One region of the Massilia sp. KIM genome, then DNA from elsewhere that is predicted to be linked to it. Evidence: predicted binding sites of a transcription regulator. Region 1 holds the regulator's gene; each other region holds the start of a gene.
The links. The regulator sigma-54, encoded in region 1, starts transcription at its own class of promoters, with help from an activator protein. The targets are predictions, from matches to a motif close to TGGCANGNAANCTGCTTT.
Positions count from the first base shown of each region.

Region 2: the regulator sigma-54 is predicted to act here: its motif matches at 2,559-2,576, upstream of B0920_RS26280 (PEP-CTERM sorting domain-containing protein).
Region 3: the regulator sigma-54 is predicted to act here: its motif matches at 7,169-7,186, upstream of prpB (methylisocitrate lyase).

Region 1 is NZ_MVAD01000003.1:201,012-210,655, reverse strand. It holds gene B0920_RS21200 (monovalent cation:proton antiporter-2 (CPA2) family protein) at 1-1,600, opposite strand, end outside; gene B0920_RS21195 (SIS domain-containing protein) at 1,679-2,701, shown strand; gene B0920_RS21190 (HAD family hydrolase) at 2,701-3,231, shown strand; gene lptC (LPS export ABC transporter periplasmic protein LptC) at 3,245-3,856, shown strand; gene lptA (lipopolysaccharide transport periplasmic protein LptA) at 3,890-4,468, shown strand; gene lptB (LPS export ABC transporter ATP-binding protein) at 4,468-5,223, shown strand; gene B0920_RS21170 (RNA polymerase factor sigma-54) at 5,226-6,701, shown strand; gene hpf (ribosome hibernation-promoting factor, HPF/YfiA family) at 6,760-7,113, shown strand; gene B0920_RS21160 (enoyl-CoA hydratase/isomerase family protein) at 7,211-8,296, shown strand; gene rapZ (RNase adapter RapZ) at 8,637-9,515, opposite strand.
Region 2 is NZ_MVAD01000002.1:105,115-114,758, reverse strand. It holds gene B0920_RS15280 (NUDIX hydrolase) at 111-593, shown strand; gene mnmA (tRNA 2-thiouridine(34) synthase MnmA) at 611-1,714, shown strand; gene B0920_RS26280 (PEP-CTERM sorting domain-containing protein) at 1,792-2,496, opposite strand; gene B0920_RS15265 (EAL domain-containing protein) at 2,830-4,614, opposite strand; gene B0920_RS15260 (GAF domain-containing protein) at 4,787-5,536, shown strand; gene B0920_RS15255 (ANTAR domain-containing response regulator) at 5,544-5,945, opposite strand; gene B0920_RS15250 (5'-3' exonuclease H3TH domain-containing protein) at 5,960-6,745, opposite strand; gene B0920_RS15245 (glutathione S-transferase) at 6,771-7,442, opposite strand; gene B0920_RS15240 (DUF72 domain-containing protein) at 7,564-8,439, shown strand; gene B0920_RS15235 (hypothetical protein) at 8,512-8,898, shown strand; gene B0920_RS15230 (DUF6587 family protein) at 8,926-9,183, opposite strand; gene B0920_RS15225 (ferrous iron transporter B) at 9,185-9,644, opposite strand, start outside.
Region 3 is NZ_MVAD01000001.1:2,415,789-2,425,432, reverse strand. It holds gene B0920_RS10540 (cystathionine beta-synthase) at 1-1,157, opposite strand, end outside; gene B0920_RS10535 (isochorismatase family protein) at 1,323-1,922, opposite strand; gene B0920_RS10530 (LysR family transcriptional regulator) at 2,015-2,926, shown strand; gene prpR (propionate catabolism operon regulatory protein PrpR) at 2,927-4,585, opposite strand; gene B0920_RS10520 (DUF485 domain-containing protein) at 4,764-5,090, shown strand; gene B0920_RS10515 (cation acetate symporter) at 5,087-6,748, shown strand; gene prpB (methylisocitrate lyase) at 7,229-8,119, shown strand; gene prpC (2-methylcitrate synthase) at 8,138-9,295, shown strand; gene acnD (Fe/S-dependent 2-methylisocitrate dehydratase AcnD) at 9,506-9,644, shown strand, end outside.

The DNA.
Region 1 (9,644 bases):
CCAGCGCCTCCGGCACCACCTCGGTCGCGCCGGCCGCCTTGAGGGTGTCGAGGTCGCTGTCGTCGTGGCTGCGCACGATCACCGGCAGCTCCGGCGCCAGCTCGTGCACCAGGTGCAGGACCTTGAGCGCCAGGCGGGTGTCGGCGAAGGTGACCACCAGCGCGCTGGCGCGGTTGATGCCGGCCGCGATCAGGGATTCGCGCCGCGCCGCGTCGCCGTAGGAGACGTTGGCGCCGGCGGCGCGCGCCTCCTGGACCCGCTCGGGGTCGAGGTCGAGCGCATACCATTGCAGCTTTTCCTCGCTGAGCAGGGTGGCCAGGCTCTGGCCGCTGCGCCCGAAGCCGGCGATGATCACGTGCTTCTGGGTCTTCATGGTGCGCGTGGCGAGCTGGGTCAGGGCCAGCGACTGCATCATCCATTCGTTGGACGCGAACTTCATCACGATCTTGTCCATGTTGGCGATCAGGAGCGGCGCCACCAGCATCGACAGCACCATCGAGGCCAGCACCAGCTGCATCAGGAAAGGGTCGATCAGCTTCGAGCCGGAGGCGAGGTTGAGCAGCACGAAGCCGAATTCGCCGGCCTGGGCCAGGGCGATCCCGGTGCGCATCGAGACCCCGTCGGAGGCGCCGAACAGCTTGGCCAGCCCGGCGATCAGGGCGAACTTGAGCAGCACCGGCAGCACCAGCAGCAGGAGCACCAGCCACCAGTGACGCAGCACCAGCTCGAGGTTGAGCAGCATGCCGATGGTGATGAAGAACAGCCCCAGCAGCACGTCGCGGAAGGGCTTGATGTCTTCCTCCACCTGGTGCTTGTACTGGGTTTCCGAGATCAGCATGCCGGCCACGAAGGCGCCCAGCGCCAGCGACAGGCCGGCCTGCTCGGTGATCCAGGCCGAACCCAGGGTCACCAGCAGCAGGTTGAGCATGAACAGTTCCTGCGAGCGGCGCTTGACCACCACCGTGAACCAGCGCCGCATCAGCTTCTGGCCGAAGAACAGCAGCAGGGCCAGCACCGCGGCCGCCTTGACCGCCGCCAGGCCCAGGGTGGCCGGCAGGTCTTCCGGGTTGCGCGCCAGCGAAGGGATCAGGATCAGCAGCGGCACCACGGCCAGGTCCTGGAACAGCAGGATGCCGATGATGCGCCGCCCGTGCTCGCTTTCCAGTTCCAGGCGCTCGGTCAGGAGCTTGACTACGATGGCGGTCGAGGACATGGCCAGCGCCCCGCCCAGCGCGAAGGCGGCCTGCCAGCTGATATGCAGGCTGGGTGAGAAATAGGAAGCCAGTTGTCCGAACAGCATCGCGGCCGCGATTGTCAATACGACTTGCGCGAGACCGAGCCCGAACACGATCTTGCGCATGGCCTTGAACTGCGCCAGCGAGAACTCCAGGCCGATGGAAAACATCAAAAACACGACGCCGAATTCGGCCAGCGCGTGGGTGGCCGGGCTGTCGTCAGCCAGGGCCAGGGCGTGGGGGCCGATGAGGACGCCGACGGCCAGGTAACCGAGCATCGGCGGCAGGTGCAGCATGCGGAAGGCGACCACGCCCAGGACGGCGCAGCCGAGGAGGAGAAGGGTGAGTTCAAGTCCCGAATGCATCGTCTTCGGCCCACCCCATGTTGTTGTTTGTTGCGTCTGGCAAGTTTTTTGCTTTCCCAATTCGTTTATACTTCCGGAATGAGTGTAACCCATGAAAAAACAATGCTGAAAAGTTTCGACGAGAGCCAGGCACGCCGCGTGCTCGAACTGGGCCGCGAGACCCTCGCCATCGAGGCCGACGCGATCCGGGCCCTGCATGCGCGCCTGGGCGACGACGACAGCTTCGTGCGCGCCGCCGAGCGCATCTATGCCTGCCAGGGCCGGGTCGTGGTCTCCGGCATGGGCAAGTCCGGCCACGTCGGCCGCAAGATCGCCGCCACCCTGGCCTCGACCGGCACCCCGGCCATGTTCGTCCACCCGGGCGAGGCCGCCCACGGCGACCTGGGCATGGTGACCCCGAACGACGTCTTCATCGCCATCTCGAATTCCGGCGAGTCGAGCGAGCTGCTCGACATCCTGCCGGCCGTCAAGCGCATGGGCGCCCAGGTGATCGCCATGACCGGCAAGCCGCAGTCGCGCCTGGCCCAGCTGGCCGAAGTCCACCTCGACATCTCGGTGGCCAAGGAGGCCTGCACCCTGAACCTGGCGCCCACCACCAGCACCACCGTGACCCTGGCCATGGGCGACGCCCTGGCCGTGGCCCTGCTCGACGCGCGCGGCTTCCGTGAGGAAGACTTCGCGCTCTCGCACCCGGGCGGCGCCCTCGGCCGTCGCCTGCTGACCCACGTGCGCGACGTGATGCGCAGCGGCGAGGCGGTGCCCAAGGTGGCGCCGGATGTGCCGCTGACCCGCGCCCTGCTCGAGATCACCCAGAAGGGCATGGGCATGACCGCCGTGGTCGACCCCGACAACCGCCCGATCGGCGTGTTCACCGACGGCGACCTGCGCCGCCTGATCGAGCGCGTCCAGGACTTCACCAGGCTGACCATCCGCGACGTCATGCACGCCAACCCGCGCCGCATCCATCCCGAGCAGCTGGCCGTGGACGCCGTCGCCGTGATGGAGGAATTCCGCATCAACCAGATGCTGGTGGTGGACCACGAGGACCGCCTGGTCGGCGCCCTCCATATCCACGACCTCACGCGCGCCAAGGTGATCTGATGCTGCCCCTCGCACACATGGAACGCGCGTCCCGCGTCAAGGTCATGATCTTCGACGTCGACGGCGTGCTCACCGACGGCAGCCTGACCTACGGCCCGGACGGCGAAGTCACTAAGACCTTCAACGTGCTCGACGGCCTCGGCATCCAGCTGCTCAACAAGACCGGCGTCAAGACCGCCATCATCAGCGCGCGCAATTCGCCCATCGTGGTCAAGCGCGCGGCCGACCTCGGCATCTCCCACGTCTACCAGGGCATCCACGACAAGCGCGTCGGCTTCGCCGAGCTGCTCCAGGCCACCGGCGTGAGCGCGGAGGAATGCGGCTACATCGGCGACGACGTGATCGACCTGCCGCTGTTCACGCGCGTCGGCTTCGCCGTCACCGTGCCCTCGGGCCACCCCGAGGTCCAGCACCGCGCCCACTACGTGACCCGCAACGCGGGCGGCAAGGGCGCGGTGCGCGAAGTCTGCGACCTGGTGATGCGCGCCCAGGGCACCTACGAACAGGCGCTCGCGCCTTACTTCGCCTGACGAGGTCCGCGCCATGGCCCCCTACGTCACCTCCAACAAGCGCACCGCGCACCGCTGGAAACTCCTGACCATCATGCTGACCGGCGTGTTCTGCGCCTTCGGCAGCTTCTGGCTGCTGCAGCTGATGCAGGAGGGCGATCCGGACGCGCGTCCGGGCGGGCCGCCCAACGAACCGGACTACATCGTCGAGAACTTCTCCTTCGTGCGCATGACCGCCAACGGCCAGCCCAGCTACGTGGTGTCGGGCAAGCGCCTGACCCACATCCCGGAAGGCGACGTCTCGCACGTCGAGGCGCCGGTCATGCGCGGGGTCGAGCCGGGCCGCCCGCCGATGACGGTCACCGCCGACAAGGCCCAGATCTTCCACGGCGAGCACCGCGTCGACCTGCTCGGCAACGTCGACCTGCAGCGTCCGCGCACCCCGCAGTCGGACGCGCTGCGCGTGCGCACCGAGAAGCTCACTGCGCTGCCGGACGAAGAAATCATCAAGACCGACCAGCCGATCGACATGCAGCTCGGCGCCTCCAGCGTGAAGGGCATCGGCATGGTGGCCAACAACGCCACCCAGAAGCTGCACATCGCCAGCCGCGGGCAGATCGTCTATCCGCCGCGCGGGCGCCAATAGAGCCTGCGCCAGCCAACTCCTGACCAGCACAATATGAAGAAACTACTCGCTGTCGCATTCCTCTCCCTGGTGTCGCTCACGGCCATGGCCGAGCGCGCCGATTCCCTCAAGCAGGCGGTGATCAACTTCGACTCGCTCGACGTCGACGAAGTCACCCAGACCCGCATCCTGACCGGCAACGTGGTCGTCACCCGCGGCACACTGGTGCTCAAGTCCGACCGCGCCCTGGTGAAGGAAACCCCGGAAGGCTACATGAGCGTGACCCTGACCGCGAACCCGGGCAAGGTCGCCACCTTCCGCCAGAAGCGCGACGGCGGCCCCGACCTGTGGGTCGACGGCCAGGCCCAGCGCATCGAATACGAAGAGCGCACCGAGGTCGTGAAGCTGTTCTCGAACGCGATCGTCAAGGAGCTCGAAGGCCAGCGCGTGACCAACGAGATCACCGCGCCCTTCATCGCCTACGACAACCGCAAGGAAGTCGCCACCGTGCGCAACGACGCCAGCGGCGAGAGCAAGGTCGGCGGCGGCCGCGGCACCCTGATCCTGGCGCCCAAGCGCGCGGCCCCGGCACAAGGCGCAACGCAGGGCGCGGCCCCGGCAGGGAAGCAGTGATGGAGGCCCGCGACTGCGGCAGCACCTTGATCGTCAAGGGGCTGCAGAAAACCTACGGCAAGCGCCTGGTGGTGCGCGACGTCTCGCTGCAGGTCGACTGCGGCGAGGTGGTCGGGCTGCTGGGGCCGAACGGCGCCGGCAAGACCACCTCCTTCTACATGATCGTCGGCCTGGTGCCCTCGGACGCCGGCAGCATCGACATCAACGGCACCGACATCTCGAGCCTGCCGATCCACCGGCGCGCGGTGCTGGGCTTGTCCTACCTGCCGCAGGAGGCCTCGGTGTTCCGCAAGCTGACGGTGGAGGAGAACATCCGCGCCGTGCTCGAGCTGCAGAAGCAGGACGGCAAGCCGCTCACCAAGGAGCAGATCAACGAGCGCCTCGACACGCTGCTGGCCGACCTGCAGATCGAGAAGCTGCGCGAGAGCCCGGCGCTGGCGCTGTCGGGCGGCGAGCGGCGCCGCGTCGAGATCGCGCGCGCGCTCGCCACCAATCCCCGCTTCGTGCTGCTGGACGAGCCCTTCGCGGGCGTCGATCCGATCGCCGTGATCGAGATCCAGCGCATCGTGCGCTTCCTGAAGGAGCGCAAGATCGGTGTCCTGATCACCGACCACAACGTCCGCGAGACGCTCGGCATCTGCGACCGCGCCTACATCATCAACCAGGGCGCCGTGCTGGCCTCGGGCCGGCCCGACGACATCATCGCCAATGAATCCGTGCGCCGCGTCTACCTGGGTGAACACTTCCGCATGTAGACATGAAACAGTCCCTGCAGCTACGCACTTCCCAGCACCTTGCACTGACGCCGCAACTGCAGCAGTCGATCCGCCTGCTGCAGTTGTCCACGCTCGAGCTGCACCAGGAGATCGAGCAGATCCTGTCCGATAATCCGATGCTGGAGCGCCTCGACGATCCGCTCGACCGCTCGGTGCGCCTGCTGGCAGATGGCGCCATCAATAACGCGCCGCCCAATGGCGAAGCGCCGGCCGCCACGCCCGGCGCGGCGGAAGGCGAGGCCGCGCCGGCCGAGCACGCCGACGGCGCGGACGGCGCCGCCGAGGGCGGCGAGCGCGAGCTGCACGATGGCGACTGGGGCGAAGGCGGCGGCGGACGCGGCGGCGACGACGAGGACGGCCGCCCGCAACTGGAAGCCAGCAGTGTCACCCTGCGCGAGCACCTGATGGAACAGGTGCGCACCACCGGCTGCTCGGCGCGCGACCGCGCGCTGGCCGAGCTGGTGATCGACGCCCTGGACGACAACGGCTACCTGGAAGAACCGCTGGACGAGATCCACGCGCGCCTGCCGGAGGAACTCGAGATCGAGATGGACGAGCTGCGCTGCGCCCTGGCCCTGGTGCAGAGCCTGGACCCGATCGGCGTGGGCGCGCGCAGCGCCGGCGAATGCCTGGCCCTGCAGATCCGCCGCATGCCCGGCGTGCCCCTGGTGACGCGGCGCCTGGCCCTCAAGATCGTCGAGGGCTACCTGAGCTGGTTCGCCCAGCGCGAATACAGCAAGCTCAAGAAGGCGCTGGACTGCGACGACGAGGACCTGCGCGAGGTGCAGGCCGTGGTGCGCGCCTGCAATCCGCATCCGGGCGCGGCCTTCGCGGCCAACGTCTCGGACTACGTGGTGCCGGACGTGATCGTGCGGCGCGCCAAGAGCGGCTGGGCGGTGTTGCTCAATCCGGACGTGATGCCGCGCCTGCGCGTGAACAGCCTGTACGCCTCGCTCATGAAGCAGGGGAAGTGCGAAGGCATGAACGCCCAGCTGCAGGAAGCCAAGTGGCTCATCAAGAACATGCGCCAGCGTTTCGACACCATCCTCCGTGTGGCAGAGGCCATCGTCGAGCGCCAGAAGAATTTCTTTTCGCACGGTGCGGTTGCCATGCGGCCCCTTGTTTTACGTGAGATAGCTGATACACTAGGTCTACACGAGAGCACAATTTCCCGTGTCACAACGCAGAAGTACATGCTGACCCCGCACGGCATGTTTGAGTTGAAATACTTCTTCGGAAGCCATGTCGCCACCGAGGCGGGGGGAGAAGCCTCTTCGACGGCGATCCGCGCGCTCATCGCGCAATTGACAGGAGCAGAAGACCCTAAGAATCCATTATCCGACAGCAAGATCGCGGAGATGCTCGGGGAACAAGGCATGGTCATTGCGCGCAGGACGGTCGCGAAATACCGTGAAGCGCTCAAGATCCCTCCCGTCAGCCTCCGCAAAGCCTTGTAACAGCGCTGCCCACTCCTGCCTTGTGCCTGGGCGGCGCGACATCTTCAAAGGAGTGTGTATGAACCTCACAATCAGTGGACACCATCTCGAAGTGACCCCCGCTATCCGTGAATACGTTCAGAATAAGCTCGAGCGCATCATTCGGCATTTCGATCAAGTGATCGACACCCATGTCTTCCTCTGCGTCGACAATCTCACTGAGAAAGAAAAAAGGCAAAAAGCGGAAATCAACCTACAGGTATCGGGGAAAACCCTGCACGTGGCCAGTGTCGCGCAAGACTTGTACGCCGCGATCGATACCCTGATGGATAAGCTGGATCGCCAGGTTCTGAAGCACAAGCAAATGCTCCGCAGTCATGACCACATGGCGCTGAAGCGCCTGCCGGAAAACGGCGACGTCGCTGCAGCCTGATCGGCCGCAGGGCACCACTAGCAAGGGCGTCTGAGGGGACGCCCTTTTTGCATCCGTGTTCTGTAAAATGCTTATCTTTTCAATCACAGAACACGCCATGACCGACCACGTCCTCACCCGTGTCGCCAATCGCACCGGCATCATCACCCTGGACCGCCCCAAGGCGCTGAATTCGCTCTCGCTCGAGATGGTGCGCGCGCTCACCGCGGCCTTGAACGCCTGGAAGGACGACGCCGGCGTCGCGGCCGTCCTCATCACCAGCAGCAGCGACAAGGCCTTGTGCGCGGGCGGGGACATCCGCTTCTTCCACGAGGTCGGCCACGCCACGCCCCAGGGCGGCAGCGCGCTGCTGGAAGACTTCTTCACCGAGGAATACGCGCTCAACCACCTGATCCACTTCTATCCCAAGCCCTACATCGCCATCATGGACGGCGTGGTGATGGGCGGCGGCATGGGCATCGCCCAGGGCGGGCCCGGTTGCGGGCTGCGCATCGTCACCGAGCGCACCAGGATGGCGATGCCGGAGGTGAACATCGGCCTGTTCCCGGACGTGGGCGGCAGCCACTTCCTGTCGCATGCGCCTGGGCAGCTGGGCAATTACCTCGGCTTGACGGGGCTGACCATCGGGGCGGCGGATGCGCTCTACGTGGGGCTGGCCGACGTGTTCGTGCCTGGCGCGGCGCTGGGCGAGCTGCATGCTTTGATCGAGGCGACGGCGGGCGAGGAATTGCCGGCGGCGATACGTGCGTTTGCCGCGCCGTTCGCGGATCAAGCCGGGGCGAGCGAGCTGGAGGCGCAGCGTGCGGCGATCGACCGGCACTTCGGGTCGGATTCGGTGGCGGCGGTGATGGCCTCGCTTGAAGCGGACGAGAATCCGTTCGCGCAGAAGGCGCTCAAGGCGATGCGCTCGCGTTCGCCCCTGATGATGTGCGTGACGCGCGAGCTGCTGGCGCGCGGGGCGCAACTCGACGTGGCGGACTGCCTGCGCATGGAGCGCTCGGTGGTGCGGCGTAATTTCGAGCACGGCGAGGTGCTGGAAGGCGTGCGGGCGCTCGTGATCGACAAGGACAATGCGCCGCAGTGGAATCCGCCGACGCTGGAGGAGGTGAGTGCGGAGATGGTGGCGCGCTTCTTCGAGCCGGTGTGGCCGGAGTGGGCGCATCCTTTGCGGCATCTGGACTGACCCGCAGCCCAAGCTTTCAGCCGCTAGCCTCAGCACGTCATTCCGGCGAAGGCCGGAATCCAAGTTTGCGTGCAGACCCGCTGCGTTAAACGCCCGTCACTGCGCATAGGAATTGGATTCCGGCCTTCGCCGGAATGACGTGCTGGGGCTGCGGGTGCAAGGGGGGCTGGCGTGCATGCACGCAAGTGCCAGTCGCGGCGCGAACAACGAGCAGCACTCAGCGAAGAGCGAACAGCGAACAGCGAGCAACACTCAGCGAAGAGCGAACAGCAAACAGCAAACAGCGAAGAGCGAACAGCAAACAGCGAAGAGCGACCAGCAACCCCGCGCCGCCGTCACCTCAAGCCGTCAGGTTCTTCGGCTGCTCCCGATGCCTCACGATCACGCGCTCGGTCGCGCCGAAATACGCCCCCAGCCTTTCGGCCATGTACACCGAGCGGTGCTGCCCCCCGGTGCACCCCACCGCCACGGTGAGATAACTCCGGTTGTCGGTCTTGAACGAGGGCAGCCACTTCTCCACGAAGCTGCGGATGTCCTCCAGCATCTCGGCCGCGCTCGGCTGGGCGTCGAGAAAGGCGATCACCGGCGCGTCGCGGCCCGTCAGCGGGCGCAGCGCCAGATCGTAATAGGGATTCGGAATCGCCCGCACGTCGAACACGAAGTCGGCGTCCAGCGGCACCCCCACCTTGAAGGCGAAGGACTCGAAGAACAGGGTCAGCGGCGCGTGCGCCACCTCGGCCAGTTCCTTGATCCAGGCGCGCAGCTTGTTGGCCGAGAGTTCCGAGGTGTCGATCACGTGCCCCAGGTTCTCGATCGCCGACAGGCGCTCGCGCTCCTCGGCGATGCATTCGATCAGGGTGCGGCGCGAGGCCGGGTTCTCGCCCGGGCGCAGCTCGTGCGACAGCGGGTGGCTGCGGCGGGTCTCGGAGAAACGCGCCACCAGCGAGTGCGTGCTCGCGGTCAGGAACATCACCTTCACAGAGTGGCCTTCCTCGCGCAGCCGGCGCACGCTCACCGGCAGCTCCACCAGCGACTCGGCGCTGCGGGCGTCGACCGCCACCGCGATCTTGCCGGTGCCGGACTCGTTCACCATCGCCACCAGGGCCGGCAGCAGGGCGGGAGGGAGGTTGTCGACGCAGTAGTAGCCCGCGTCTTCCAGGACGTTCAGGGCAACCGACTTGCCCGAACCAGAAATACCGGTAATGAGGACGATGTGCATGATGCGGCGATGATACCGCAGCGCCGCATTTCTGTCCTCAGGGGGAGGCCAAAACCCCAGGCTCGGCGGGCCGGTTAAGGCTCAGGTGCGGCGCATTTGCGGCACAATTGCGGCTCAACTGCGGCTCAA
Region 2 (9,644 bases), on a different contig from region 1:
TTTGTGGCAAATCAAAGCAAATTAACGACAAGCAAGCACACGAGACAGGGCATGGCTGAGCGACGCCGCCCCGCTCAAGGTAGAATACCGGCTCATTTTCAAGGACAGGCATGACCGATATCTTCAAACCATCAGTTACCGTGGCCGCGATCATCGAACGCGATGGCCGTTTCCTGCTGATCGAGGAGGAGACCAGCGAAGGCATCAAGCTGAACCAGCCGGCCGGCCACCTCGACCCGCACGAATCGCTCGAGCAGGCCGTGGTGCGCGAGGCGCTGGAGGAAACCGCGCACGAATTCATTCCGCGCGCGCTGGTGGGCATGTACATGTCGCGCTACCACTCGAAGTCGCGCGGCGTCGACGTCACCTACCTGCGCTTCACCTTCTGCGGCGAGGCCGGGCGCAAGCTCGAACAGCCGCTGGACGAGGGCATCCTGCGCACCCTGTGGATGACGCGCGACGAGATCGCCGCCACCGTCGATCGCCACCGCAGTCCGATCGTGCTGCAGTGCGTGGACGACTACCTGGCCGGCCATCGCACCCCGCTGCACCTGCTGTACACCCACCCTTCGGTGTTCGAAGGCGGGATCTGAACCAAGACGGAAAGACCATGAGCAAGAAAAAAGTCGTGATCGGGATGTCGGGCGGCGTCGACTCCTCGGTCGCGGCCTGGATGCTGAAGGAACAGGGTTACGAGGTGATCGGCCTGTTCATGAAGAACTGGGAAGACGACGACGATTCCGAATACTGCTCCACCCGCCAGGACTGGATCGACGCGGCCAGCGTGGCCGACGTGGTCGGGGTGGACATCGAGGCGGTCAACTTCGCCGCCGAATACAAGGACCGCGTGTTCGCGGAATTCCTGCGCGAGTACCAGGCGGGCCGCACCCCCAACCCGGACGTGCTGTGCAACGCCGAGATCAAGTTCAAGGCCTTCCTCGACCACGCGATGAAGCTGGGCGCGGACCTGATCGCGACCGGCCACTACGCGCGCGTGCGCCAGAACGGCGAGCGCTTCGAGCTGCTCAAGGCCCTCGACCACACCAAGGACCAGAGCTACTTCCTGCACCGCCTGAACCAGGCGCAGCTCTCGAAGTCGCTGTTCCCGCTGGGCGAGATCGCCAAGACCGAGGTGCGCAAGATCGCCGAGAAGCTCAAGCTGCCCAACGCCGCCAAGAAGGACTCGACCGGCATCTGCTTCATCGGCGAGCGCCCTTTCCGCGACTTCCTGAACCGCTACCTGTCCTATAAGCCGGGTCCGATCAGGCTGGACGACGGCAGCGTGGTCGGCGAGCACGTCGGCCTGTCCTTCTACACCCTGGGCCAGCGCAAGGGCATCGGCATCGGCGGCCTGAAGTCGCGCAAGAACCCGGACGGCACCAGCGAACCCTGGTTCGTGGCGCGCAAGGACATCGCCGAGAACGCCCTCTACATCGTGCAGGGCCACGACCATCCGTGGCTGCTCTCGAACCGCCTCGAGGCCGGCCAGGCCAGCTGGATCGCGGGCGAGGCGCCGGATGCGCGACCGCTCTCGGCCAAGACCCGCTACCGCCAGGCCGACGTGGCCTGCACGGTCAGCCCGCAGGGGCTGGAGCGCTTCGCGCTCGACTTCCTCGACCCGCAGTGGGCGGTCACCCCGGGCCAGTCGGCCGTGCTGTACGACGGCGACGTCTGCCTCGGCGGCGGCATCATCGACGCCAGGTCGGCGGCCTGAGAGGCCGCCCATCTTGCCGGCCCACCCGGGCGGGCATGCCATGCCTGCCCGCGCGCGCCCTTCTTCCTTCCCTTCCCTCAGCCTTTGACGGCCTTGCGGCGGCGCGCCAGGCCGGCTGCGGCCAGGCCCAGGCCGACCAGCGCCATCGACGCCGGTTCCGGCACCTCGAGGCTGCCCTCGTCGATCAGCGCGTAGTGCACGGTGCCGCCGAACAGCAGGTATTCGCCGAAGCCGTCGCCCCAGAACTGCACGGTGGTGAAGGAGCCGGCGTCGTCGAAGGCGCCCACGAAGACTTCGTCCTTGCCGTCGAACTCGACATCGCCTGGCTGCTCGGACAGGCCGACGCGGATTGCCTGGCCGCCGTCGAAGGAGATGTAGAGGGCCGACGGGAGGCAGCAGGTGCCCCAGTCGCCGACCTCGAAACCGATCGCGTTGACCGCCGACTTGAAGCTCAGGGTCACGCCGCTGCCCTTGCCGCCGTCGCCATCGTCCACGGGATCGATGCTGACCACCTGGCCCGACAGGTCGCCGTAGGTCTCCGGCGCCAGGTAGCCGCCATTGTTGCGGGTGACGGTGTAGTTGCCGCGGTCGAAGCTGTAGCCGCCGGACAGGTTCTCCCACTTGTCATGGGTAGCGCTGCCGTTGGCGGCGGCGACCGTGTCGTTGAAGTTCTTCAGGCCGTTGGCCGGGGAGCCGAACACGGCGATCTGGGTGGCGTGGGCCGAGATGGCGCTGGCGCACAGCAGGATGGGCAGCAGGACGGTACGCAGGATGCGTGGCATTACGGGTTCTCCTTTAAGCATGGTGAATGAGTCGCGGATCCCTCGGATCGCGCCCATGCCTCTAAGCAAGTCGTGTGCCACGGTTACATTTGCTTTTAAATCAAAAGTTTAAATTCATATATGTACGAACTGTTAAACTCTTGTGTAAAGTTTTGCGACAGTCTTTCTATTTCTCAACAATAACAGGCTTATCCCGGCCAGAACATGGCTGAATATGCGGGAATCCTCATTGCGCGGCGGATTCTAAAAATACTTCACAGCAACAAAATTCATGTCTGCATGAGCAATTCCCCGATCGCCCGGCCCGGCCGGCTCCGGTAACCGGAACGCGGCTCACGCCGGCTGCGCGAGCGCGGCCAGCTCGCGCTCCCCCAGCCAGCCTCCGAGAGCCAGGGCCTCCATCGGCCGCGCATACAGGAAGCCCTGGGCCTGGTCGCAACGGGCGGCGCGCAGCACCCGGGCTTCGTCCTCGGTTTCCACGCCCTCGGCCACCACGTCGTGCCCGAGGTCGTGGGCCAGCTTGATCATGGTTTCCACCAGGGCGCGCTTGCGTCCATCGTGGCCGATGCCGCGCACGAAGGACTGGTCGATCTTGACCACCTTGGCCGGCAGGCTTTGCAGGTAGGCCAGGCTGCTGTAGCCGGTGCCGAAATCGTCGATCGCGAGCTGCACGCCGGCGCCCGCCAGGCGCTCCAGCGCCGCGTGGGCGGCCTGGGGATTGCGCATCAGTGCGCTCTCGGTCAGTTCCAGCGCCAGGCTGGCCGGGTCCAGGCCGCGCGCCGCCAGGCCATCCAGGATGCGCTCGCAGAAATCCGGCTCCTCCAGGTTGACCGCCGAGACGTTGACCGCGACCTGCAGGCGCAGGCCCTCGGCGCGCCAGGCGGCGAGCTGGTCCAGCGCCGCCTCCAGCACCCAGGCGGTGGTGGCGCGCGCCAGCGAGGTCCCCTCGACCACCGGCATGAACTCGGCCGGGGACACCGGGCCGTGCTCCGGGTGGGTCCAGCGCAGCAGGGCCTCGACCGAGGCGCAGGCGCCGTCGCCAAGGCCGACCTTGGGCTGGAACACCAGGCGCAGCTGCTGCGGGCGCTCGAGCGCGGCCCCGAATTCGCTCACCAGCCAGAAGCGGCGCCGGTAGACCGCGTCCTGCTCCGACGAGAACACGCGCACGCCGCGTTCGGCGCCCAGGGCGTCGTGGGCGGCGCTATGCATGTTGCGCAGCACGTCCAGGCCTTTGCTGAAGCCGACCGTGAAGGGCGCCACGCCGATCGTGGTGGTGGTGATGAAGCGCGCCTGGCCGGCCGCTTGGCGCGTGGCGAGCCACTCGAGCATGTGCGCGCACAAGTCGTCGAGCTGCGCGTCCTGCGCGGCGACGAAAGCGAATTGCGTGCTGCCTACCTGGTACAGCTTGGCGCCGCCGGCCAGCTGGCGCAGCTGTGGCTGGGCCTCGCGCACGATCTCGTCGAGATAGGCCGCGCCCATCACGCGCAGCGCCTCGCTCAACTGCTCGGGACTGGCCAGGCTGACCAGGGCCGCCAGGCGCTGCGCGCCGGGCTCCTCGGCCAGGCGCAGGTCGCGCACGTCGCTGATGAACTGCTGGCGGTTGGGCAGGCCGCTGGTGGGATCGATCCGTCCCAGCGCGTGCTGCAGCTCGATCTGGGCCATGACCATCGCCGCCAGGTCCTGCAGCGCGGCGCACTCGGCCTCGCTGGCCTGGCGCGGCGCGAGGCCGAGCACGCACAGCGCGCCCAGGCAGTAGCCATCGCTGGTCATCAGGGGCGCGCCCGCGTAGAAGCGCACGCCCTGTCCGGCCAGGGTGCTGTCGCGGAAATGCGCGTCCTCGAGCAGGTCGGGAATCACCAGCATCCTGCCCTCGTCCGCCACCGCCGCGCAGGGAGCGCGCAAGCGCGGAATCTCGCAGTGCCCGACCCCGACCTTGGACTTGAACCACTGGCGCTCGCTGTCGGTCAGCGACACCGCGGCCACCGGCAGGTGGAACAGGGCCGCGGCCATGCGCGTGATGCGGTCGAAGGATTCGCTCGGCGGCGTGTCCAGCAGCTCCAGGCGGCGCAGGGCTTCGAGGCGCGCCGTTTCGCGCGGCGGGTGATGCAATGAAGGCATGGGGATCCGATGTCGCAGACGATTTGCGCAAATTGATGAAATTGATGATTCAGGAAAGCATTGTTTCCTGATTTGACGGTGCCGGTCAACAAATTTCTGTACAGAACCAGTAAATTCGTCAAATTTAGTTGTTTGGTGTAGAATCGCCAGCATTTAGAAGACAGGCCTTTCCATGCGCGCCCATCCCGACAACGATCCGATCCTGACCACCCGCGAGGCGGCGCGCCTGCTCGGGGTGGCGGTCAGCACCGCCCAGCTGTGGATGGAGAGCGGCGCCCTGCCGACCTGGAAGACGCCCGGCGGCCACCGGCGCGTGCGCATGAGCGCCGTGCTGCACCTGCTGCAGGAACGCGGGGTGGAGCCGCCCGCGCCGACGCCGCAGCGCCCGCGCGCGGCGGTCGACGCCGACGGCGAATTCCTGCCCGATCCCGCGCCCGGCTATCCGGTGCCGGACAACGAAGCCGAGCGCCTGGCCGCGCTGGCGGCCAGCGGGCTGGTGGACAGCCCGGCGGAGGAAGTGTTCGACCGCCTGACCTGGCTGGCGACCCAGGTCACGGAATGCCCGATGGCCCTGCTCACGCTGCTGTCCTCGCGCCGCCAGTGGTTCAAGTCGCGCGTCGGCGTGGCCCTGCCTGAGACGCCGCGCGAGTGGGCCTTCTGCAGCCATGCGATCGTGCAGGAGCCGGGGCCCTTCGTGGTGGAGGATGCGGCGGACGACGCGCGTTTCCGCGACAACCCGCTGGTGACCGGGGAGCCGCACATCCGCTTCTATGCGGGGTACACGCTGCTGGATGCGAACGGGCTGCCGTTCGGGACGCTGTGCGTGCTGGACCGCGAGGCGCGCCGGCTGCGCGAGCGCGAACTGCGGGCCTTGCGCGAGCTGGCGGCGATCGCCGCGGACGAGATCAGGCGGCGCGCCTAACCCTCTGCTAGGACTCCTGGGCCCCGCCCTGCCCCTGCTGCTTCTTGACCCAGGCGATCACCGTGTTGCGGATGGTCTTGAGCACGGTGTCGGCCTTGAACGGCTTGACGATGAAGCCATGCACCCCGCGCGCCAGCGCCTCCTGCACCGCCTGGGCGTCGAGGGTGCCCGAGACGATGAAGATCAGGGTCTTGGGCAGCTCGGCGCGCAGCTGCTCCACCACCTGGTTGCCGTCCTCGACCTGCTCGCGCGCGATGCAGATGAAGTGCGGCTGGTGCTTGAGCGCGAGCAGGTAGGCCGCGCTGCTGGTGTGGGTCTGGCCGACCACGTTGTAGCCGCCGTCGGTCAGCACGGTGTTGAGCAGTCCGCGCGACACCGCGCTCGCATCCACGATCAAAGCCTTCAGCATCCCGCTTGTCCCTTCTAGAACGATTCGTAGGCCAGCATGTTCCAGCTGACGCCCAGCCGCACGTCGAGCTTGAGCCGCACCAGCTCGCGCGACACCGCGAGTATCTCACGCTCGGCGCGCAGCCTCTCCCCCAGCGGGGTCTTGAGGATGCCGGCGCCGGCCACCACGGCGTCCAGGCTGCCGTAGGCGTTGAGCAGGCGGGCCGCGGTCTTCATGCCGATCTTGGACACCCCCGGCACGCCGTCGGTGGGGTCGCCCATCAGCGCCAGCAGGTCGTGCAGCAGCTCGGGCGCGACCCCGAAGCGCTGGCGCACCCAGGCGTCGTCGTGCCACTCGCCCTTGAAATGGTCCCACACCAGGGCGCCGTGCGCGATCAGGGGGTGCAGGTCCTTGTCGGTGGTGGCGACGATGGCGCTGCCGCGCCCTTCCGCCAGCCAGCGCATCACGCCGGTGGCGATCACGTCGTCGGCCTCGACCTCGGGCACCATCACCACCTGCAGGCCGGCGCCGCGCAGGCGCTCGTGGAACTCGGGCAGGGCCGCGCGCAGCTCGGCCGGCATGGCGGCGCGGCCCTCGCGGTAGCGCGGATAGAGCGCGTGGCGCCAGGTCTGGCCGCCGTAGTCGAAGGCGGCCAGCACGTGGGTCGGCTCGTGCGCCTCCAGCAGCTTGCGGAAGGACGAGAAGGCGTGGCGCAGCGCGATGCCGGCCTTCAGGTCCGAGTCCGGCTCGGGGCTGGCCTCGTAGACGCGGCGCACGATGTTCAGGCCGTCGATCGCGAGCAGCTTTGCCTGTTTATCCATGTCGTGAATGGCGTGCGCGCCCCGCTTACTTGACCATGTCGTACTTGCCGCCGCGCTCGAGCGCGCGCTGGTAGGCCGGGCGCGCGTGGATCGCGTCGAGGAAGGCAGCCAGGCGTGGATACTGGCTGCCCAGGCCCGCGCGCGAAGCCGCCGCCTCGAGCGGGAAACTCATCTGGATGTCGGCGGCGCTGAACGCGGCGCCGGCGAACCAGCCGGTCTTGCCCAGCTCCGCCTCGAGGAAGTCGAACTGCTTGCGGATGTTGGGCTGGATGAAGCTCTCCTTCACCTTGCGCGCGATCGAGCGCGCGATCGGCCTGGCGAAGAAGGGCATGGGGCCGTTCTCGATGCGGTCGAACACCAGCTTCATGAGCAGGGGCGGCATGGCCGAGCCTTCGGCGAAGTGCAGGAAATAGGTGTAGCGCAGGCGCTCGGGCGTGCCCGCGGGCGGCACCAGGCGCCCGTCGCCGTAGCGGCCGGTGAGGTATTCGATGATGGCGCCCGACTCGGCCACCACGGTGTCGCCGTCGCTGATCACCGGCGACTTGCCGAGCGGGTGGACGGCGCGCAGTTCGGGCGGGGCCAGCATGGTCTTCGGATCGCGCTGGTACTTTTTGATCTCGTAGTCCAGCCCCAGTTCCTCCAGCAGCCACAGGATGCGCTGCGAGCGCGAATTGTTCAGGTGATGGACGACGATCATGAGGTACCTGGCGAAGTGATAGAGGCGGCAAGCTTAGCACTGTTGCGCGCCCGCCAACAACTGTCTCGGCTGGGTGCGCCAGCGCACGATGCGCTAGCGGGCCCGGCGCTATCGTGGCCGGATGAGCGGCGCAACCTACATCGGCATTTCCGGCTGGCGCTACGCGCCCTGGCGCGGCAGCTTCTATCCGCCCGGGCTGGCCCAGCGGCTCGAGCTGGAATACGCGGCCAGCCGGCTGGCTAGCATCGAGATCAACGGCTCCTTCTATGCCCTGCAGCGGCCGGCCAGCTATGCCGCCTGGTACGCCGCCACCCCGCCCGGCTTCGTGTTCGCGGTCAAGGGCAACCGCTTCCTGACCCACATGCTGCGCCTGCGCGAGGTCGAGGCGCCGCTGGCCAACGTGCTGGCCTCGGGCGTGTTCGCGCTGCGCGAGAAGCTCGGCCCCTTCCTGTGGCAGTTTCCGCCCAATTTCGCCTTCGAGCCGGAACGCTTCGAACACTTCCTGTCGCTGCTGCCGCGCGACACCGATGCGGCGCTGGAGCGCGCCCTGCGCCACGAGCCGCGCATGGAAGGCAGGGTCATGCTCGACCCCGGCCCCAGGCGGCCGCTGCGGCACGCGGTCGAGATCCGCCACGAGAGCTTCGTGGATCCGGCCTTCGTGGCCCTGCTGCGCCGCTACAAGGTGGCCCTGGTGGTGGCCGACACGGCCGGGCGCTGGCCGCAGTTCGAGGACCTCACCGCCGATTTCGTCTACCTGCGCCTGCATGGCGACAAGGAGCTCTACGCCAGCGGCTACGACGACGCGGCGATCGCGCACTGGGCCGCCCGCATCCGCGCCTGGCGCGACGGCGGCCAGCCGCCGGACGCGCGCCTGATCGCGCAGCGGGCGCCGCCGCGGCGCGCCGCGCGCGACGTCTACTGCTACTTCGACAACGACATCAAGGTGCATGCGCCCTACGACGCCCAGCGCCTGATCGCGGCGCTGCAGGGCCCATGATGCATTGCGGCGTGCACTTCGGCGCCGCGGGGCTAGAATGGACGGGCTACCCTTTCACATCAGGAGGTCGCCATGAAGCCTATGCAAGTTGGAATTTTCTCCCTGGCATTGCTGCTGGCCGGGCCCGCGCTCGCGGCGGACGGCACGCCGCTGCGCAGCGCGAACGGCGTGCTGGTCGACGCCAACGGCAAGACCGTCTACACCTTCGACAAGGATGAAGCGGGGGGTGGGCGCAGCGCCTGCAGCGGGACCTGCGCAAAGAACTGGCCGCCGGTGAACGCGGCCGGGATGCGGCTCAATCCGCCCTACTCGAGCATCACGCGCGAGGACGGCAGCAAGCAGCTGGTGCACAGGGGCAAACCGCTCTACACCTTCATCAAGGACCAGAAGGAAGGGGACAAGACCGGGGATGGGGTCGGCGGGGTCTGGCACGTGGTGACCGAGGCCGGCAAGGAGTAGCCGCCGCAGGCGGCCGCGGCGGCCAGCTCAGCGCTTCTCGTGCAGCTTGATCACCCGGTGCTTGCCCCCGGCCGGCGGCTGGGGCGCGGCCGGCTCGCAGGTGTTGCAGCTGTCGCAGCCGCTGCCGCAGCTGGCCGAGGTGTCCAGCCAGCGCACCAGCGCCGAGCGCTCCCCGCCCTGCGACAGGCGATGCACCAGCTTGCGGCGCCAGGCGGCCGGCAGGTATTTCGCGCCCAGGTAGAGCGCGGCCAGCACGACGATGATCCCGACCGCCAGTTCCTGCATCTCAGCCTCCGAGCGCGAGCGCCACGCGGTAGGTGATGAAGGCGGCCACATAGGCCAGCGCGAACATGTAGCCGGCCATGGCGAAGGCGTAGCGGCGGCTGCCGGTCTCGCGGCGCACCGTGGCCAGGGTGGCGATGCACTGGGGCGCGTAGACGTACCAGGCCAGCAGCGCCAGGCCGGTGGCCAGCGACCAGCTCTGGGCGATCATCGGCGCCAGGGTGTCGCCCACTTCGTCGCCGCCCGACAGCGCGTATACGGTGCCCAGGGCGGCCACCGCCACTTCGCGCGCGGCCATGCCTGGGATCAGGGCGATCGCGATCTCCCAGCCGAAGCCGATCGGCGCCAGCAGCACCGACAGCGCGCGGCCCAGCATGCCGGCCACGCTGTAGTAGATCGGCGGATGGGTCGCGTTCTCGGGCGCGCCCGGGAAGCTCGACAGGAACCAGAGCAGCACCATCATG
Region 3 (9,644 bases), on a different contig from region 1:
GATTCGTCGATCAGGCCCACCAGCCGGCCTTCGTTGTCGATCACCGGCAGTTGCTGCAGGTCGCCCGAGCGCATGCGATTGAAGGCGGTGAGCAGGGTGTCGGTGGGCAGGGCGGTGGTGATCTCGCCGGCGTCGTAGCGGCGCCCGATCAGGTCGCGCAGGTCGCCCAGCTTGGGCCGCGAGATCAGGCCCTGGTCGACCATCCAGCCGTCGCTGTACACCTTGGTGAGGTAGCGGGTGCCGGTGTCGCAGACGAAGGTGACCACGCGCTTGGGGCGGGTCTGCTCGCGGCAGTAGCGCAGCGCGGCGGCCAGCAGGGTGCCGGTGGAGGAGCCGCCCAGCAGGCCTTCCTGCTGCAGCAGCAGGCGCGCGGTGTTGAAGCTTTCCTCGTCCGGAATGGTGTAGGCCTTGCTCACGCGCGACAGGTCGGCGATGCTCGGGATGAAGTCTTCGCCGATGCCTTCCACCGCCCAGGAACCGGCTTCCTTGGCCAGGTGCCCGGTGTTGACGTAGTCGGCCAGGATCGAACCCTTGGGGTCGGCCAGGATGAATTCGAGGTGGGGCTGGACCTTCTTGAAGTAGCGCGACAGCCCGGTCAGGGTGCCGGAGGAGCCGACCCCCACCACGACGGCGTCGAGCTTGTGGTTGGTCTGGTCCCAGATCTCGGGGCCGGTGGTGGTTTCGTGGGCGCGCGGGTTGGCCGGATTGTTGAACTGGTCGGCGAACCAGGCGCCGGGGATTTCCCTGGCCAGGCGGGCCGCGTAGTCCTGGTAGTACTCCGGGTGGCCCTTGCCGACGTCGGAGCGGGTCAGGTGGATCTCGGCGCCGAGCGCCTTCAGGTGCAGGATCTTTTCCGCCGCCATTTTGTCCGGGACCACGAGCACCACCCGGTAGCCCTTGATGCGCGCCACCAGGGCCAGGCCCAGGCCGGTGTTGCCGGCGGTCGCCTCGACCACGGTGCCGCCCGGCTGCAGGTGGCCGTCGTGCTCGGCCTGCTCGATCATGGCCCGGCCGATCCGGTCCTTGATCGAACCGCCGGGGTTCTGGGATTCGAGCTTGAGGAAGAGCTGGCAGGGACCGGTGTCGATCCGGGTGACCTCCACGAGCGGTGTGTCGCCGATCAGGGAAAACAGTGCAGCTTGCCGTGCAACTTGCATATCGCCTCCAATGAACCGGACCGGGAGGGCCGGATGCGGCTCCTCGGGGTGCGCCGTAACGACCGGCCGGCGCCGGTTGGGCGCCAGCCGCGTGATGCAACATGATACGGCGTTTTTCCGACTTATGGCATTGGAGTAAATTAAACTTTTGTTAATGCGCCGGCGTCAGGCCTCCACCAGGCGTTTGAGGATTTCCTCGTACATGATGCCCTGGATGGCGGACCCCGCCGGCGTCGACCAGTCCATCGCCAGTTCGGCCATCAGCTGGTTGGTCGAGGTCAGCATGACGCCGGCGCGTTCCATGCGGCGCAAGGCCATGTCGTCGGCCAGGCGGGTCGGCGAACCGCCGGCATCGACCACGACCTGCACCTCGAAGCCGTCCTCGATGGCGCTGATGGCCGGGTAGACGATGCACACGTCGTTGGTCAGGCCGGCCATGATCAGCTTGCGGCGGCCGGTGGCCAGCACCGCTTCCTTGAACGGGGCATAGGTCCAGGCGTCGACCGTGCCCGGACGCTTGACCCGCGCCGCGTGGGCCTCGGGCGCGATGCGCAGCAAATCGTCCAGCAGCGGACCCTGGAAACGTTCTTCCTGGCTGGTGGTGAAGATCAGCGGCATCTTGGTGGCGACGGCGGTGCGCGCCAGCGCGCGCGTATTGCGGACGACTTCGTCGTAGGGCGTGCTGATGGACAGCTTGATCGTGCCGACCTGGTGGTCGATCAGCAGCATCACGGCGTTATCGCTCGTATAGAGATTCTTCATCATGTATCCTTTATTCATGAGAAAACCCGAGTATAGGAGCGGCCCTCCGCCGTGAGATCGCGCCGAACGGCGCGTTCGCCAAGCCGAACAGTCGCATGCAGCTTGACCATATCCGCTCTTTCGTCACCGTGGTCGCCGAAGGCGGCGTGACCGCCGCGGCCCAGCGCCTCGGGCTGTCCAAGTCGACCGTCAGCGAGCATATCCATGCGCTCGAACGCACGCTCGGCGCCCGCCTGCTGGTGACCACCACCCGCGCCACCGTGCTCACCGCGGCCGGACGGACCTACCACGACGACTGCGCGGCCGCGCTGGCCGCCCTCGACGCCGCCGGCCAGCGGCTGCGCTGGGCCCAGGACAATCCGGAAGGCACCCTGCGCGTGGCGGCGCCGGTGGAACTCGGGATCGAGTGGCTGGCCGCGCCCATGGCCGACTTTTCCGCGCGCCATCCGGCGATCCGGCTCGAGGTCGATCTCGCCAGCCGCAACCTCGACCTGCTCAGGGAAGGCGTCGACGTGGCCTTTCGCATCGGCGAACTGCGCGACGCTGGACTTGAAGTAAATTTCTTGGGACACATGGAGCGCCGCCTGTTCGCGAGCCCGGCCTACCTGGAGCGCGCCGGCACGCCGCGCCTGCCGCGCGAACTCGCGCAGCACCGCTGCGTCCTGTTCCGTCCGGACCCCGATGGCGCCGCCTGGCGCCTGATGCAGGGCGGCGTGGTGCAGGAGGTCGAGGTGCGCAGCAGCATCAGCGCCAACAGCCTGGGTTTCCTAAGGCGCGCCATCGCCAGCGGGGCGGGGATCGGCGTGCTCCCGGTCTTCCTGTCCACGGCGCTGGAGCGCGAGGGCGCGCTGCGGCGCGTGCTGCCCGAGTGGTCGTTGCCGGCCACCAGGCTCAACCTGGTCACGCCGGCCAGCAGCCAGATGGCCAAGACCCGAGTCTTCAGCGCCTTCATGCGCGAGCGGCTGGCGGCGCTGCCGGAACTGATCCGTCCCGCGGGATCGGACTAGTCAGCGCTTGCGGCTTCCGGCTTTCAGGCGTCGCCACAGCGTGGTGCGGCTGATGCCGAGGTGGCGGGCGGCGAGGTCGCGCTGTCCGTTGAAGCGCGCCAGGACCTCGCTGACCGACTCGGCGCTCGCCGACCCTGCGGCAAGCGGTTCGGTGAGCGGCTCGGTGAGCGGCCCTGCCAGTGCCGCGGGCGAGGGCAGGGCGCCCGGCTGCCGTGCGAGCTCCGGCGCCACTGCCAGCAAGAAGGCCGGGCTCAGGGCCTGCAACGGTTCCGCCGCCAGGAACAGGGCCAGGCGTTCCATCAGGTTGCGCAGTTCGCGCACGTTGCCCGGCCAGGCATAGGCCTCCAGCAGGGGCGCGCAGGCGCTCATCTCGGCGTGCAGGTTCGGATGCGGCCGCGCGTCGAGCGCCGCCAGCGCGGTCTTGAGCGACCACTCGGCCAGCGCGGCGATGTCCTCGCGCCGTTCGCGCAGCGGCGGCAGGCTCAGGCGCAACACGGCGAGGCGATAGAACAGGTCGGCGCGAAAGCGTCCCTCGCGCACCCGCGCCTCGAGGTCGCAGTGGGTGGCGCTCACCACCCGCACGTCGATCGGCACCGGCCGCGTGCCGCCCACGCGCATCACTTCGCGCTCTTCCAGCACGCGCAGCAGGCGGGTCTGCAGGGCGAGCGGCATTTCGCCGATCTCGTCGAGGAACAGGGTGCCGCCGTTGGCCGCCTCGAACAGGCCCGCATGCCCGCCGCGGCGCGCGCCGGTGAAGGCGCCTTCCTCGTGCCCGAACAGTTCCGATTCGAGCAGCGATTCCGCGATCGCGCCGCAATTCACGGCCACGAAAGGACGGGCCGCGCGGCGCGGGCCCTCGCGGTGGATCGCCTGCGCCACCACTTCCTTGCCGCTGCCCGTCTCGCCCTGGATCAGCACCGTGGCCGGCGAGCGCGCATACAGCACCACGGTCTGGCGCAGCCTTTCCATCGCGGCCGATTCGCCGCGCAAATCGTTCAGCCCGCGCCGCGCGCGCCGCGTGTCGATGCTGGCCTGGCGGCGGCCGCGGCCGGCTTCGAGGTGGGTCAGGCGCGCCATCTCGAGCGCGTCGTCGAAGGCCTGGCGGATCGAGGCGGCCGAGTACAGGAACACGCCGGTCAGGCCCGCCTCCTCGGCCAGGTCGGTGATCAGGCCGGCGCCGACGATGACCTCGATGCCGGCCGCCTTGAGCTCGTTGATGCTGGCGCGCGCGTCTTCTTCGGTGACGTAGGTGCGCTGGGCGATCTCGATGCCGAAGGTGGCCGCGAACTCGGCCAGTTCCTTGAGCGGCGCCTGGTAGTTGATGACGCCGATGCGCTTCGACACCCGGCGCGCGCGCGACAGCGCCTGCATCACGTCGAAGCCGCTGGCCTTGGCCACCACCACCGGCACCGACACCCGTCCCTTGAGATAGGCCGCGTTGGAGCCGGCCGCGATCACCACGTCGCAGCGCTCGGTGGCCATGCGTTCGCGGATGTGGCGGGCGGCCTCGTCGAAACCAAGATGCAGCGGCTCGATCAAAGCAAGATGGTCGTATTCGAGTGTGATGTCGCGGAACAGGTCGGACAGGCGCGACACCGATACCGTCCAGATGACGGGCTTGTCGCCGCCTTCCGCGGCGGGGCGGGCGGGGTAGCTCATGGCGCAAGTGTAAGGCATTTCCGCCGCGGTGTTTCAAGCTGGAACGCCGGCGCCGGTCCAGCCAGCCGTCGGAAAAGATCGGATCCGCGTAAGCATGCGGTAAGCGCGCGCCCGTAGGATGAAGTCAGCCTGGAACACATGTACCGCATAGGCATCACGAAAACATCAGGAGACAGAAGTGGATCAAGAGATCGTCAAGCGGGTCAAGAGCGACCCCAATTACCGCAAGCTCGTCGAACGGCGTTCCAAGTTCGGCTGGGCCCTCACCTGGAGCATGATGGTCGTCTACTACGGCTTCACTCTGCTCTGCGCTTTCGACAAGGAATTCATGGGCAGCCGCATCGGCGACGGTGTGATGTCCTGGGGCATTCCGCTGGGCCTGTTCGTCATTGCCTTTACCATCATCGTGACCGCCATCTACGTGCGCCGCGCCAACAGCGAATACGATCAACTGACCGACGCCATCAAGGCCAATGTCGCCAAGGCCCAGAAGGTGAACGCATGAAGAACCTGAACCGCAGCACTGCAGCGCTGGCGCTGCTCGCCGCCAGCGGCGCCGTGATGGCCGCGCCCGACCTCGGCCAGGCCGCCAAGCAGGCCACCAACTGGACCGCGATCAGCATGTTCGCGATCTTCGTCGTGCTCACCCTGTTCATCACCAAGTGGGCCGCGGCCAAGACCCGTTCCGCTTCCGATTTCTACACCGCCGGCGGCGGCATCACCGGCTTCCAGAACGGCCTGGCGATCGCGGGCGACTTCATGTCTGCCGCGTCCTTCCTCGGCATTTCCGCCGCGGTCTTCCTGGACGGCTTCGACGGCCTGATCTATGCGATCGGCTTCCTGGTCGGCTGGCCAATCATCACCTTCCTGATGGCCGAGCGCCTGCGCAACCTGGGCCGCTACACCTTCGCCGACGTGGCCGCCTATCGCTTCCACCAGAAGCCGATCCGCGTGTTCGCGGCCTCCGGCACCCTGGTGGTGGTGGCCTTCTACCTGATCGCGCAGATGGTCGGCGCCGGCCAGCTGATCAAGCTGCTGTTCGGCCTCGAGTACTGGATCGCCGTGGTGCTGGTCGGCATCCTGATGATGGTCTACGTGCTGTTCGGCGGCATGACCGCGACCACCTGGGTGCAGATCATCAAGGCCGTGCTGCTGCTGTCGGGCGCCTCCTTCATGGCCTTCTCGGTGCTGGCGCAGTACAACTTCAGCCCTGAAAAACTGTTCGCCACCGCGACCGAAGTGCACGCCAAGGGCGAGTCGATCATGGGCCCGGGCACCTTCCTGAAGGACCCGATCTCGGCGATCTCCTTCGGCATGGCGCTGATGTTCGGCACCGCCGGCTTGCCGCACATCCTGATGCGCTTCTTCACCGTCCCGAGCGCGAAGGAAGCGCGCAAGTCGGTGCTGTGGGCGACCACCTGGATCGGCTACTTCTACATCCTGACCTTCATCATCGGCTTCGGCGCGATCGTGCTGGTCGGCACCAACCCGGACTTCAAGGACGCGGCAGGCAAACTGCTGGGCGGTAACAACATGGCGGCGGTCCACTTGGCCAAGGCCGTGGGCGGCGACATCTTCCTCGGCTTCATCTCGGCCGTGGCCTTCGCGACCATCCTGGCGGTGGTGGCCGGCCTGACCCTGTCGGGCGCCTCGGCCGTGTCGCACGACCTCTACGCCACCGTGTTCGCCAAGGGCAAGGCCACCAGCGCGAGCGAACTGAAGGTGTCGAAGATCACCACCCTGGTGCTGGGCGTGGTCGCGGTGCTGCTCGGCATCGCCTTCGAGAAGCAGAACGTCGCCTTCATGGTGTCGCTGGCCTTCGCGATCGCGGCCTCGGCCAACTTCCCGGTGCTGTTCATGTCGGTGCTGTGGAAGGATTGCACCACCCGCGGCGCGACCATCGGCGGCTTCCTGGGCCTGGCGACCGCGGTCGTGCTGACTATCGTGTCGAAGTCGGTGTGGGTCGACGTGCTGGGCAATGCCGCGCCGATCTTCCCCTACACCTCGCCGGCGATCTTCTCGATGGCGGTGGGCTTCTTCGGCATCTGGTTCTTCTCGGTCACTGACAAGAGCCCGCGCGCCGCGATCGACAAGGCCGGCTTCGAAGCGCAGGAAGTGCGTTCGGAAACCGGCATCGGCGCAGCAGCCGCTTCGGCGCACTGACAGCTCGCCCGTCCCCGCGCAAGCGGGGACCCGAGCCATCCCATCCGTCGTCCCCGCGCAGGCGGGGACCCAAGCATCCTCTCCGTCGCCCCCCGCAGGCGGGGACCCAAGCCAAGCACCGCCGTCGTTCCCGCGCACGCGGGGAGGGGGGGGCAGGCTAACCACCACCGTCGTCCCCGCGCAGGCGGGGACCCAAGTTCGGCGTTTCGATTACGCCAGCCACTTGGGTCCCCGCCTGCGCGGGGACGACGCTTTTGTGGTGCCGGTTCTGTACTGGTGTTTCACAGTTTCGCTCAGATGTTTCATAATGAAACATTGTTGAAACACGCGCGTATCCCCACCTGCGCAGCAACGTCGCGTCGTTCACACAAGTGCTTGAAAATAAACAAATCACGAGGATGTGCGTGCGCTCAAGCAAGATGGCACGCCGCTTGCATTAAGGTGGGACGTCACTCTTCAACGCATCAAGAAAGGTAAGCAATGAGCCAATACTCCGCAGGCGCCGCGTTCCGCAAGGCGGTTCAGGAAGAATCTCCGTTGCAGGTGGTCGGCACGATCAACGCCAACCACGCCCTGCTGGCCAAGCGCGCCGGCTTCAAGGCGATCTACCTGTCGGGCGGCGGCGTGGCCGCGGGCTCCCTCGGCCTGCCGGACCTGGGCATCTCGGGCCTGGAAGACGTCCTGATCGACGTGCGCCGCATCACCGACGTGTGCGACCTGCCGCTGCTGGTCGACGTCGACACCGGCTTCGGCGCTTCGGCCTTCAACGTGGCGCGCACCGTGCGCTCCCTGATCAAGGCCGGCGCCGCCGCCTGCCACATCGAGGACCAGGTCGGCGCCAAGCGCTGCGGCCACCGTCCGGGCAAGGAAATCGTGAGCCAGGACGAGATGGTCGACCGGGTCAAGGCCGCCGTCGACGCCCGCACCGACGAGAACTTCGTCGTGATGGCGCGCACCGACGCGCTGGCCGTGGAAGGCCTGGACGCCGCCATCGAGCGCGCCGTGGCCTGCGTGGAGGCGGGCGCCGACATGATCTTCCCGGAAGCCATGACGAGCCTGGACATGTACCGCAAGTTCGCCGACGCCGTGAAGGTGCCGGTGCTGGCCAACATCACCGAATTCGGCTCGACCCCGCTGTTCACCACCGAGGAACTGAAGAGCGCCCACGTGGGCCTGGTGCTGTACCCGCTGTCGGCCTTCCGCGCCATGAACAAGGCGGCCGAGAACGTCTACACCGCGATCCGCCGCGACGGCACCCAGAAGAACGTGGTCGACACCATGCAGACCCGTTCCGAACTCTACGAGCGCATCGACTATCACAGCTACGAGCAGAAGCTGGACGCGCTGTTCGCCGCCAACAAATCCAAATAAAACTCCGGAGACCCAAGCATGACCCAGACCAACGAGACCCCGACCTTCAAACCCAAGAAATCCGTCGCCCTGTCGGGCGTCGCCGCCGGTAACACCGCGCTGTGCTCGGTGGGCAAGTCGGGCAACGACCTGCACTACCGCGGCTACGACATCCTGGACGTGGCCAACACCTGCGAATTCGAAGAGATCGCCTACCTGCTGGTGCACGGCAAGCTGCCCACCGTGGCCGAGCTGAAGGGCTACAAGGCCAAGCTGAAATCGCTGCGCGGCCTGCCGCAGGCGGTGAAGAGCGCGCTGGAAGCGCTGCCGGCAGGCGCCCACCCGATGGACGTGATGCGCACCGGCGCCTCGGTGCTGGGCTGCGTGCTGCCGGAGAAGGACGACCATAACCTGGCCGGCGCGCGCGACATCGCGGACCGTCTGATGGCCTCGTTCGGCTCGATCCTGCTGTACTGGTACCACTACAGCCATAACGGCAAGCGCATCGAGGTCGAGACCGACGACGATTCGATCGGCGGCCACTTCCTGCACCTGCTGCACGGCGAGAAGCCGCGCGCGTCCTGGGTGCGTGCGATGCACACCTCGCTGATCCTGTACGCCGAGCACGAGTTCAACGCTTCAACCTTCACCAGCCGCGTGATCGCCGGCACCGGTTCCGACATCTACTCGGCCGTCACCGGCGCGATCGGCGCGCTGCGCGGTCCGAAGCACGGCGGCGCCAACGAAGTCGCGCTCGACATCCAGAAGCGCTACGAGAACGCCGACGAAGCCGAGGCCGACATCCGCAACCGCGTGGCCAACAAGGAAGTCGTGATCGGCTTCGGCCACCCGGTGTACACCATCAGCGACCCGCGCAACGTAGTGATCAAGGAAGTGGCGCGTTCGCTGTCGCAGGAAGCCGGCTCGATGAAGATGTTCGACATCGCCGAGCGCCTGGAGTCGGTGATGTGGGAAGTGAAGAAGATGTTCCCGAACCTGGACTGGTTCTCGGCGGTGTCCTATCACATGATGGGCGTGCCGACGGCCATGTTCACGCCGCTGTTCGTGATTTCGCGCACCTCCGGCTGGGCGGCGCACATCATCGAGCAGCGCATCGACAACAAGATCATTCGTCCGAGCGCGAACTACGTGGGTCCGGAGGATCTGAAGTTCGTGCCGATCGAAGCGCGCAAATAAATGCAGGTAAACGCACTAAAAGGAGCGTCAGCGTAGCAGCGGCTCACACCCTGACCCGCACCTTCAAGACCGTCATCCCCGCGCAGGCGGGGATCCAAGTTTGCGTGAGTGGCCTGCGCACGAACTTGGGTCCCCGCCTTCGCGGGGACGACGGTCTCCCGGCTGGCTAAACAAGCAAGCATCACGAGTACGTACGTCATGAGCACCGCCATGAATTCAAACCACCGCAAACCCCTCCCAGGCACCTCGCTGGACTACTTCGACACCCGCACCGCCGTCGACACCATCCAGCCCGGCGCCTACGACACGCTTCCCTACACCTCGCGCGTGCTGGCCGAGAACCTGGTCC